2 regions of the Franconibacter pulveris genome follow, and region 2 is predicted to be linked to the other one. Evidence: predicted binding sites of a transcription regulator. Region 2 holds the regulator's gene; the other holds the start of a gene.
The links. Region 2 encodes CRP, which controls carbon source genes, mostly activating them, when cyclic AMP is high. Its sites were predicted from a motif close to ATGTGANNNNNNTCACAT; they were not measured.
Positions count from the first base shown of each region.

Region 1: the regulator CRP is predicted to act here: its motif matches at 2,600-2,617, upstream of msrB (peptide-methionine (R)-S-oxide reductase MsrB).

Region 1 covers NZ_CM165555.1:1,867,982-1,873,919, reverse strand. Annotated here, with positions in the region: gene ansA (asparaginase) at 1-1,000, shown strand, start outside; gene pncA (bifunctional nicotinamidase/pyrazinamidase) at 1,011-1,652, shown strand; gene ACU4F7_RS09000 (YeaC family protein) at 1,748-2,026, opposite strand; gene msrB (peptide-methionine (R)-S-oxide reductase MsrB) at 2,066-2,479, opposite strand; gene gapA (glyceraldehyde-3-phosphate dehydrogenase) at 2,825-3,820, shown strand; gene ACU4F7_RS08985 (D-hexose-6-phosphate mutarotase) at 3,897-4,784, shown strand; gene ACU4F7_RS08980 (aldo/keto reductase) at 4,824-5,678, opposite strand; gene ACU4F7_RS08975 (MipA/OmpV family protein) at 5,776-5,938, opposite strand, start outside.
Region 2 covers NZ_CM165555.1:4,262,368-4,268,305, reverse strand. Annotated here, with positions in the region: gene argD (bifunctional acetylornithine/succinyldiaminopimelate transaminase) at 1-396, shown strand, start outside; gene ACU4F7_RS20230 (YccS/YhfK family putative transporter) at 397-2,472, opposite strand; gene crp (cAMP-activated global transcriptional regulator CRP) at 2,537-3,169, opposite strand; gene ACU4F7_RS20220 (OsmC family protein) at 3,478-3,882, shown strand; gene ACU4F7_RS20215 (phosphoribulokinase) at 3,904-4,773, opposite strand; gene ACU4F7_RS20210 (YheU family protein) at 4,888-5,106, opposite strand; gene ACU4F7_RS20205 (hydrolase) at 5,107-5,938, opposite strand, start outside.

The DNA of each region.
Region 1 (5,938 bases), 2.3 Mb from region 2:
TTACGTTGCCTACACCGGTGGCACCATCGGTATGCAACGCTCTGAACAGGGTTACATTCCGGTCTCCGGCCATCTGCAGCGCCAGCTCTCCCTGATGCCGGAGTTTCACCGCCCCGAAATGCCGGATTTCACCATCCATGAATACGCCCCGCTGATGGATTCCTCGGACATGACGCCGCAGGACTGGCAGCATATCGCCGATGACATTAAAGCCCACTACGATGATTACGACGGCTTTGTTATCCTTCACGGCACCGACACCATGGCCTTCACCGCCTCGGCCCTCTCCTTTATGCTGGAGAACCTCAGCAAACCGGTTATTGTCACCGGCTCGCAGATCCCCCTTGCGGAACTGCGCTCGGATGGGCAAATCAATCTGCTGAACTCGCTTTACGTCGCGGCGAATTATCCCATTAACGAAGTCACGCTCTTTTTCAATAATCGTCTCTATCGCGGCAACCGCACCACCAAGGCGCACGCGGATGGCTTTGACGCCTTCGCCTCCCCTAACCTGCCGCCGCTGTTAGAAGCAGGCATTCATATACGTCGCCTGAATACGCCGCCTGCGCCTCACGGACACGGTGAATTGCAGGTACACCCGATTACGCCGCAGCCTATCGGCGTAGTTACCATCTATCCGGGCATTTCCGCGGATGTGGTGCGAAACTTTCTGCGTCAGCCGGTGCGCGCGCTTATCCTGCGATCGTATGGCGTGGGCAACGCGCCGCAGAACGGCGAATTCCTCAAAGAGCTGGGTGAAGCGTGCGCGCGCGGCATTGTGGTGGTCAACCTGACCCAATGCATGTCCGGTAAAGTCAACATGGGCGGTTACGCCACCGGCAACGCGCTGGCGCATGCGGGCGTTATCAGCGGCTTCGATATGACAGTGGAAGCGACGCTGACTAAACTCCATTACTTACTGAGCCAGGGGCTGGATGCCGGCGAAATTCGCGAAGCGATGATGCGCAACCTGCGCGGCGAGCTGACCCCGGACGAATAAGGAGGCTTTCATGACTGCACGCGCCCTGCTGCTGGTGGATTTGCAAAATGACTTTTGCGCTGGCGGCGCGCTCTCCGTCCCGGAAGGCGACAGCACGGTGGACGTGGCGAACGCGCTGATTGAGTGGTGTAAGGCCCGCGATATCCGGATTGTGGCAAGCCAGGACTGGCATCCGGCGAACCATGGCAGCTTCGCCTCGGTGCAGGGAACCGAGCCCTTTACCCAGGGCACGCTTGACGGTTTGCCGCAAACCTGGTGGCCCGACCATTGCGTGCAACATACCGAAGGGGCGGAACTGCACCCGCTGTTAAATAAAAAAGCCATTGAAGCGGTGTTCTACAAAGGCGAGAACCCCACTATTGACAGCTACAGCGCTTTTTTCGATAACGGCCATCGCCAGAAAACGGCGCTGGACAGCTGGCTTCGCGAACGCGGCGTCAGCGAGCTGGTAGTCATGGGGCTTGCAACCGACTATTGCGTGAAATTCACCACCCTGGATGCGCTGAAGCTTGGCTATGACGTAAACGTTATCACCGACGGTTGTCGCGGCGTTAACTTACAGCCGCAGGATAGCGCCCGCGCGTTTATGGAAATGGCGACGGAAGGCGCAACGCTCTACACGCTGGATGACTGGCGGGAAACGCAGGGTTAACGCCCCGCGCCGTCGCGCTTCTTTTCAGGCCAGTAAAAAAGCCCTCCGTACGGAGGGCTTTTTCGTTCAGCAACGTGTTCAGCTTTGCGTTCAGCTTACTCGGGCTTTATCCTGGCAATAGCAGGCGGCACAATGCCGAACTCTTCTTTAAGCTGCTGTTTGCTCTTCATGACGATAGCGCCGTCCGTGCCGATGGTCATATGCTGCGGCGCCGTGTTGTTGCGCATTTGCCACATCATCACCAGTTGCAAACTGTTCTCTTTTTGCTCCGGCGTCAGCGCCACGCCATCAGGCCATTTTCCCAATTCCACCGCCGTGGCGAGGCGCTGATAAACTTCCGGCGTCATGCTGCTGATGAGGTCATCCAGGTTCATAAAAGCAAGTCTCCAGGAATAATTTGCTGAATCGATTCTTCAGCCTTTAATTTGCTCGCTGCCGTCGTCGTCAGAGAAGCTCAGCGAGGCGGAGTTGACGCAATAACGTTCGCCTGTCGGCTGAGGGCCATCCGGGAAAACGTGACCTAAATGCGCGTCGCAGGTGCCGCAACGGATCTCGATACGCTGCATGCCGTGCGAGTAATCATTGAGATAGCGGATAGCATTTTCGCTTACCGGCTCATAAAAACTCGGCCAGCCGCAGCCAGAGTCATATTTGGATTGCGAGTTAAACAAAGGCGCATCGCACACCAGGCAGTGGTAGACGCCTTCCCGCTTGTTATGCAGCAGACGACCGGTGAACGGCGGCTCGGTGCCGTGGTTCTGGGTGACATAAAACTGCATTTCCGTCAGGGTTTTCTTCAGTTCATCCTGGGAGTTTTGATTGGCCATAATTCACATCTCGGGGCAGGGTTAAGCAGTCACATTATCTGGCAGATTCTAACAAAACATTAACAGTGACGTGTCATCTTTTAGACTAAACTTAGCGCTGAAAGAAAGCCCAGGGGCTAAATGTGATGGCGTTCACGTTTTTGGTTTAATGGGCCTTTAAAATTCACCGCAACGTCCCAATGTGGGTCTGTAGCCCAAAAGGAATAGTGAGCGAGTCAGTCGAGCAAAGGTTGTGCACAGGATTGATTTGTCGCAATGATTGACACGATTCCGCTTGACGCTGCGTAAGGTTTTTGTAATTTTACAGCCAACCTTTTATTCACTAACAAATAGCTGGTGGAATATATGACTATCAAAGTAGGTATCAACGGTTTTGGCCGTATCGGTCGCATTGTTTTCCGTGCTGCTCAGAAACGTTCTGACGTGGAAATCGTTGCAATCAACGATCTGTTAGACGCTGAATACATGGCTTACATGTTGAAGTATGACTCCACTCACGGCCGTTTCGACGGTACCGTTGAAGTGCAGGACGGCCACCTGATCGTTAACGGTAAAAAAATCCGCGTTACCGCTGAAAAAGACCCGGCTAACCTGAAATGGGATGAAGTGGGTGTTGACGTAGTCGCTGAAGCAACCGGTATCTTCCTGACCGACGAAACCGCTCGTAAGCATATCACCGCTGGCGCGAAAAAAGTGGTAATGACTGGCCCGTCCAAAGACAACACCCCGATGTTCGTACGTGGTGCCAACTTTGATAAATACGCAGGCCAGGACATCGTTTCCAACGCATCCTGCACCACCAACTGCCTGGCGCCGCTGGCTAAAGTTATCAACGACAACTTCGGCATCATCGAAGGCCTGATGACCACCGTTCACGCTACCACCGCTACGCAGAAAACCGTTGACGGCCCGTCTCACAAAGACTGGCGCGGCGGCCGTGGCGCGGCTCAGAACATCATCCCGTCCTCTACCGGCGCAGCTAAAGCGGTAGGTAAAGTTCTGCCGGAACTGAACGGCAAACTGACTGGTATGGCGTTCCGCGTTCCGACCCCGAACGTATCCGTTGTTGACCTGACCGTTCGTCTGGAAAAAGCAGCAACTTACGAGCAGATCAAAGACGCGATTAAGAAAGCGGCTGAAGGCGAAATGAAAGGCGTGCTGGGCTACACCGAAGATGACGTGGTTTCCACCGACTTCAACGGCGAAATCTGCACCTCCGTATTCGATGCCAAAGCAGGTATCGCGCTGAACGACAACTTCGTGAAACTGGTTTCCTGGTACGACAACGAAACCGGCTACTCCAACAAAGTTCTGGACCTGATCGCTCACATCTCCAAATAAGACGAGATGAGAATCTGATCCTAAGGGCGACTTCGGTCGCCCTTTTTTATGGCTTCGAGACAGAGGATTGCCCGAAATGATTAATAAGATTTTTGCGCTGCCGGTAGTTGAACAAATTACGCCTGTCCTTTCCCGCCGCCAGCAGGATGAGCTGGAGCTGATAGTGGTGGACCACCCTCAGGTGCGCGCCTCATTTGCGCTGCAGGGCGCGCATTTGCTCTCCTGGAAACCGGCCGGCGAAGAAGAAGTGCTATGGCTGAGCGACATTACGCCATTCAAAACTGGCGTGGCGCTGCGCGGCGGCGTGCCTGTCTGCTGGCCGTGGTTTGGCCCGGCGGCGCAGAAAGAACTGCCCTCTCACGGCTTCGCCCGCAACCTGCCCTGGTCCTTAAGCGCCCATAATGAAGACGAAAACGGCGTCGTGCTGACGTTTGAACTGCACAGCAGCGACGCCAGCCGTCAGTACTGGCCGCACGATTTCACGCTCTACGCTCGTTTCAAAGTAGGCAAAACGTGTGAAATGGAACTGGAAGCGCACGGCGATTTTGAAACCACTTCTGCGCTGCACACCTACTTCAACGTGGGCGACATCAGCGCGGTTAAGGTCAGCGGCCTTGGCGACACCTATATTGATAAAGTGAACGGCGGAGAACAGGGCAAACTTGGCGATGGCGTCCAGACCTTCCCGGACCGCACCGACCGCGTTTATCTGAACGCCGAAGCGTGCAGTCTGATTCATGACGCTGCGCTCAAGCGCTGTATTGAAGTGGTGCATCATCACCACAGCAACGTGGTGGGCTGGAACCCGGGCCCGGCGCTCTCTGTCAGCATGGCGGACGTACCGGATGAGGGCTATAAGACCTTTGTCTGCGTGGAGACCGCCTGCGTGACGACGCCGCAGAAAACAAGCGCTGAGAAACCTTCCCGCCTGGCGCAGACGCTGCGCGTAGTGAAAAAAGGGTAAGCCTCTCTCCCCTCGCCTCCCGGCGAGGGGAAAACGCGCTTACACCACATCCAGCCGCGTTTTTCCTTTTGGCGCCGGAAATGCGTTATCCAGCCGGGCCAGTTCGTCGTCGCTTAAGCTTATCTCCAGCGCGGCCGCGTTTTCTTTCACATGCGTTACGCTGCCCGCTTTAGGAATAGCCATTACCCCCTGATGACTGATAACCCACGCCAGCAGCAGTTGCGCTACGGAAATGCCGCGCTCGCGGGCAATATCATTCACCACCGGGTCATGCATCAACCCTTCGCGCAGCCTGCCCGCCTGCGCCAGCGGGCAGTAAGCCATGACCGGTACCTGATGCTGCTGGCACCAGGGCAGTAGGTCATGTTCTATGCCGCGGGAGGCGAGATGATAAAGCACCTGATCGGTAACGCACTCGCTGCCGCCGCCGATGCGCCAGAGCGCCTGCATATCGTCATAATCCAGATTAGAAACGCCCCAGCGGCGGATTTTCCCCTGCTGCATCAGCGTCTGCATGACGTCGACCGTCTCTTCCAGCGGGATATCGCCACGCCAGTGCAGCAGGTAGAGATCGAGATAATCGGTGCCGAGTCGCTTCAGGCTCGCTTCGCAGGCGGCAATGGCTTTCGCTCCGCCCGCATTCCACGGATAGACTTTGGAAACCAGAAACACATTGTCGCGCAGTCCGCGTATCGCCTCGCCCACTACTTTTTCAGCGCCGCCTTCGGCATACATCTCAGCGGTATCGATAAGCGTTAAACCGAGGTCGACGCCCGCGCGCAGTGCATCCGCCTCGCTCTTGCGCTGGCTCGCCTTTTCCCCCATGTACCAGGTTCCCTGGCCGATAGCGGGCAGCGCCAGCGCTTCTGGAAAGATAACCTCTTTTTTCGCCATCACATCCTCCGTAACCGTCGCCTGTAAAAATTGCACCACGGAAATGCAAACGGGGCGCGAACGCCCCGTTATTAAGCAATATATGCACTACACAGGATCAGAAGGTGTAAGTCACACCCGCTGATAACAGACCCGCCCAGGATTTATCCACCATCGGGCTGTCTTTGATCTCGTCGCTAAGACGGGTATAGCGCCCGGAGCCGTAAACTGTCCAGTTATCCGACATACGATAGCTGGCGGTCAGCTCAACATACGGGTTC
Region 2 (5,938 bases):
GCATTTCACGTCGGCTCGCATGGCTCCACCTATGGCGGCAACCCGCTGGCCTGCGCGGTGGCGGGCGCGGCGTTTGATATCATCAACACGCCGGAGGTGCTGGATGGCGTTAACGCGAAGCGCGAGCAGTTTGTACGCCACCTGCGCGCTATCGACGAGCAGTACAACCTTTTCAGCGACATTCGCGGAATGGGCCTGCTGATTGGCGCGGAGCTGAAGCCCGCTTATAAAGGCCGTGCGCGGGATTTCCTCTACGCCGCCGCCAGTGAAGGGCTGATGGTGCTGAACGCCGGGCCGGATGTGATGCGCTTCGCGCCGTCGCTGGTAGTGGAAAGCGAGGATATCGACGAAGGGATGGCGCGCTTCGCGAAAGCCGTAGCGCGCGTAACAGGCTAATCAGCCCAGACGGCGCTTAAGCCAGATGCCGTGATGCGGCCGCTGACGCCATGCCACCGAAGAGATTGTGTGCATGGTGTTCAGGTGGCCGAGAATACGGTGCACATGCTGTTCCATGACGCTCAACGCAGTATCCGGCAGCGTCTCTGGCCCCTCCAGAATGTTCGCGTCGTGGGATTCCCCCGGCGCATCATATTCCAGCCGTTGCTGGCAGCGCTGCAACGCAATTTCACAGGACTCCAGATAACGCGCCGCCAGTTCCGGCGTCAGCATATGGTGCTCGCGCGCCATCGTCGTCATGGCGTTGATATGCTCAACGATAAACTGGCTGTGCGTAACCCAAAGCTTCATATCATCCAGGTAGTGGGCGTTGAAGCCAGGTTCCTGCATCGCCTGGTTCAGCGAGTTATAAAGTGCGTTATGCGCCTGGTTGACGCGCATCCGCTGCCAGGCAAGCGGCGCAGGCTGCGGGTCGCCGCTCAGGATAAGGCGCAGCGCCTCCTGGTCCGCCTCCAGCGCGTCGTGGGCGTTCTGGCGTAGCAGCCCGCTTTGCCATTGCGGCCACAGCCAGACCATACCGCCGAAAGCGATAAAGCAACCAATCAACGTGTCGATAAGCCGGGTGACGATAAACTGTTCGCCGTTCAGCGACAGCAGCTGTAAGGAGTAAACCGCCGTCACCGTGAAGCCAATCATCGCCCAGCCGTAGTTTTTGCGGATGATAAGGTAGCTAATCAGCGTGATAGCCAGCATCACCAGCAGCATGTAGCCCTGCGGCACATGCAGGTGCAGCGTGACGCCCGCGATGATTAACCCCGCCAGCGTGCCGGCCGCTCGCTGGAGAATGCGCACCCGCGTCGCCCCGTAGCCATTCTGCGTCACAAACATCACGGTCATGAGGATCCAGTACGGTTTTGGCAGATGGAATGCGTTGCCGACGAGGCTTGCGATGCTCAGCATCACTCCCAGCCGCGCGGCGTTGCGCAGAGCGGCGGATTTGAGCGAAAGGTAGCTTTTCAGCGCCGGGAATAGCGGCAGCCGTTTCTGCCGGTCGGCCATCAGGTCGCGGGCATAGAGCGGACGCTGGGTGCGCAGGATGCGGGCGATGCGGCTGAAGTGGTATTCGCAGAAATGACCGACAAGGTTGTCCGGGTGCTGACGGGCGATTTTCTCCAGCGCGGCGATTTGCTTATCCATGGCGAAACGCTGCGGATAGCGATGGTAGAGGATGTCGTCGGCCATAACGCGCAGGCGCGCGCTAATGGTCTGTGCGTTCCAGCGGATCACCGCCTCGGCGTGGCTGCGCTCCACCAACTTTTGCACCTCCTCCGGCTGATGCAGGCTGACCGAAATATGCTCCTGCAAATCCAGCGCCATCTGGAAGGTGCGCAGCAGACGCTTATAGCCGCTCTGTTTCCCGGCCGCCAGCATGTGCAACTGTTGATAGCACTGGCTGATAAGGTCCACTACTTTTTGTTGATGCGTAAGCAGCGGGGGCAGGGCAGTTTCCGGGTCGGTATGCTGCGTCAGCAGGTTATATTTCGCTTCGCAATAGTCCGCCAACTGGCGATACAGCAGGCTTAGCGACTCGCGAAGCGGCTGCTCGCGCCACAGCCAGAACCAGAACCAGTTAAACAGCCCGTACCAGAGCGTGCCGAAAATATAGAGCAGGATAGGCTCCCAGACTGGCATGTTCCCCGCGAGGCTTAGCGTAAAAATGGCGGCGATAAGCGAAGCGGGCAGCAACCGGGCATGCAGCGAGCTTATCTCCGCCGTCACGCCAAGCAGCAGCGCCATGCCTAAAAAGATAAGCGGCAGCGGCAGATTGTTCGCCAGTAACAGTTGCACGGTAAAACTGCTGACGGCAAAGAGCGAAGCGCCGACCGCCAGACGTTTGAAAAAGCGCTTGTGGGGCGTGTCGAGCCCGGCGATGTTGCAGCAGGCAGGCACCAGCGAAAAAAGCAGGCCCTGTTGCAGATGGCCCAGCAGCAACCCAACCGCCACCGGCAGACACAGGATCAGCGTCTGACGCAGGGCGTAGTTCACTTCCGGGTGATAAATGAGACGGCGAAACATAGAGGTAAGTGTAGAAACAAAAACGGCGTGTTACCGAAGCGACACGCCGTTTTTTTATGGCGGTTTAGCGGGTGCCGTAAACCACGATGGTCTTACCGTGCGCGGAGATCAGGTTTTGATCTTCGAGCATTTTCAGGATGCGACCGACGGTTTCGCGGGAGCAACCCACAATCTGGCCGATTTCCTGACGGGTGATTTTAATTTGCATGCCGTCGGGATGGGTCATGGCGTCCGGCTGTTTCGCCAGGTTGAGCAACGTCTGGGCGATGCGGCCCGTCACGTCGAGGAACGCCAGGTTGCCGACTTTTTCAGAGGTGACTTGCAGACGACGCGCCATCTGCGAAGAGAGGCGCATCAGGATGTCCGGGTTCACCTGGATAAGCTGGCGGAATTTCTTATAGGAAATCTCGGCGACTTCGCAAGCAGTCTTGGCGCGAACCCAGGCGCTGCGCTCCTGGCCCTCTTCAAACAGGCCCAGTTCGCCGATAAAGTCTCCCTGATTCAGATACGAGAGGATCATCTCCTTGCCCTCTTCGTCTTTGATCAGCACTGCCACTGAGCCTTTAACGATGTAATACAACGTTTCCGCTTTTTCACCCTGGTGAATCAGCGTGCTCTTCGATGGGTACTTATGAATGTGGCAATGTGACAAGAACCATTCGAGAGTCGGGTCTGTTTGCGGTTTGCCAAGCACCATGCGCTGTTATCCTCTGTTTAAACTGGCTCCAAAGACGGGGCGCGGGTCCCCCATCTGGCTTTGCAATCATTATCTTCCCGCATCCCGGGAAGTTGGCTGTCCATGTCGTCGCAGCCGGTAAATTGTCTTGTCCTCTGCATACATGCATAACATCAATGTATCGCCGCAGCATCCAGACTGTTTTAGCATAGCTTTTCATGGGTGTCTTCTATTGTCTCGTTTCAGCTTGACGCAGGTCGCCCTTCCGTTGCCTCTTTCGTAACTGGCGCGTAATCTGTCAAAAATTTTTATACATCGGAGTGATGATTATGCAGGCACGAGTAAAGTGGGTTGAGGGATTGACGTTTCTGGGCGAATCCGCTTCAGGGCACCAAATCCTGATGGACGGTAATTCCGGCGATAAAGCGCCAAGCCCGATGGAAATGGTGCTGATGGCGGCAGGCGGTTGCAGCGCTATCGACGTGGTGTCTATTTTGCAAAAAGGGCGTCATGACGTTCAGGATTGCGAAGTGAAACTGACCTCAGAACGCCGCGAAGAGGCGCCGCGTTTGTTCACTCACATTAACCTGCACTTTATCGTAACGGGTAAGGCGCTGAAGGAGGCGGCTGTGGCGCGCGCGGTGGATCTCTCCGCTGAGAAATATTGCTCTGTGGCGCTGATGCTCGGCAAAGCGGTCAACATCACCCACTCTTATGAAGTGGTGGAAGCCTGACGCGGGGCGGCGTCAGCCGCCTTATTCAATTTTTTTCCCTTCCATCAATCGCTGCACCAGCGGCAGCATAATTAATTCCATCGCCAGCCCCATCTTGCCGCCGGGAACGACAAGCGTATTGATGTGAGAAATGAAAGAACCCTGAAGCATGGCGAGCAGCCAGGGGTAATCAATCCCTTCAAGGTTGCGAAAGTGGATAACCACAAAGCTTTCATCGAGCGAAGGAATGCCTTTCGCCGCGAAGGGGTTAGACGTATCCACCGTCGGCACGCGCTGGAAATTAATATGGGTGCGGGAAAACTGCGGCGTGATGTAGTTAATGTAATCTTCCATTGATCGCACCACGGAATCCATCACCGCCTCGCGTGAATGCCCTCGCTCGCTGGTATCGCGAATCAGCTTTTGGATCCACTCAAGGTTGACGATAGGCACTACGCCCACCAGCAAATCTACATGCTGCGCCACGTTGTGATGCGGCGTGACCACGCCGCCGTGCAGCCCTTCATAAAACAGCACGTCGGTAGGCTCCGGCAGCGGCTGCCAGGGCGTAAAGGTGCCCGGCACCTGGTTCCACGGCACCGCTTCATCATAGGTATGCAGGTATTTGCGCGATTTCCCCTGGCCGCTGCGGCCATACTCGATAAAGGTTTGTTCAAGCAGGCCAAAGTCGTTGGCGTCGGGGCCAAAATAGCTGATATGCCGGCCTAAATCGCGCGCCTTGCGGATAGCCATATCCATTTCCGGGCGCGTATAGCGGTGAAAGCTGTCGCCTTCCACTTCCGCGGCATGAAGGTGTAGTTGAGCGAAGATCTTACGAAACGCAAGGCTGGTGGTGGTCGTGCCTGCGCCGCTGGAACCTGTAACGGCGATAACCGGGTGTCTTGATGACATAGCGAGAACTCCATGGATACGCGAAAAAGGTACGCCACTGACGCCAGCGTTCCGGCGCTGGCGGAATAGTCTGCTTCGCTCTGGCGTCAGCCTGACAAAAAGCCAGGCTGACCATCAGCCACGGAACTGCCCGCGCGGCATGATATTGACCGTTTCGTGCAGTTCAGACCACACCAGAACGGCTTCGCCGTTCTGTAATTGCCGCTTAACATCGGCCACTTTTTGTTCGAGCGAACGTTCATGTTCACCATAATCGGTGCCTTCGCGCAAGACAAACGCTTCAATCAGGTTGTCCAGCGTCTCGGGCGGCAGCTCTTGCCAGGGAATGATCATTTATCGGTCCAGATATGTCGTTAACCAGTCGGGAATACGCTTTTCCAGCCACATCTGCGGGCGTCGCAGCGTGCCGCCAACGAAGCCTACGTGTCCGCCATGATCGGTCAGTTGATACTCGATATTAGCAGGCAGCGTTTCACGTTGCGGGATCACGTGATGATCCATAAACGGGTCATCTTTGGCATGGATGATAAGCGTAGGTCGCGTTATCTGGTTCAGTAAAGGCAGAGCGCTACACTGGCGATAGTAGTCGATGGCGTCGCGAAAGCCGTGGATTTTCGAGGTAATAGCGTCATCGAAATCGCGAATGCGGCGCAGGCGCTTGAGCTGCGCCAGGTCTATCGGCAGCGTGCCGGGCCACGCCTTAAGCTTGCGGCTCGCGTTCGCCTTCAGCAGGTTCAGCAGGTAGCGCTGATAAACGCGGGAGAAGCCTTTATCCATGTGGTAGCTGCACGCTTCCAGCATCAACGGCGCGGAAACCACCACGCCCGCCGCCAGCGGAAAGTCTGCGTTCAGCTTCGCCATCAGGCAGGCCAGCATATTGCCGCCCAGCGAAAAGCCCACCGCCGCAGTCGGCGCCTCGCCGAAGCGCCGGTTCAGCCAGTGCAGAAACCAGGTGCCGTCTTCGGTTTCGCCAGAATGATAGATGCGCGGCATTTTGTTCGGCACGCCGCTGCAGCCGCGAAAATGCATCACGACGCCAAGCCAGCCACGCTGCTTCGCCGCATGGATAAGCCCATGCGCGTAGGGGCTGTGCAAGCTGCCTTCCAGCCCATGGAAAACGACCAGCCGGGGCTTGTGGCGAGCGGCTTGCGGTTCTTCGCTAAAG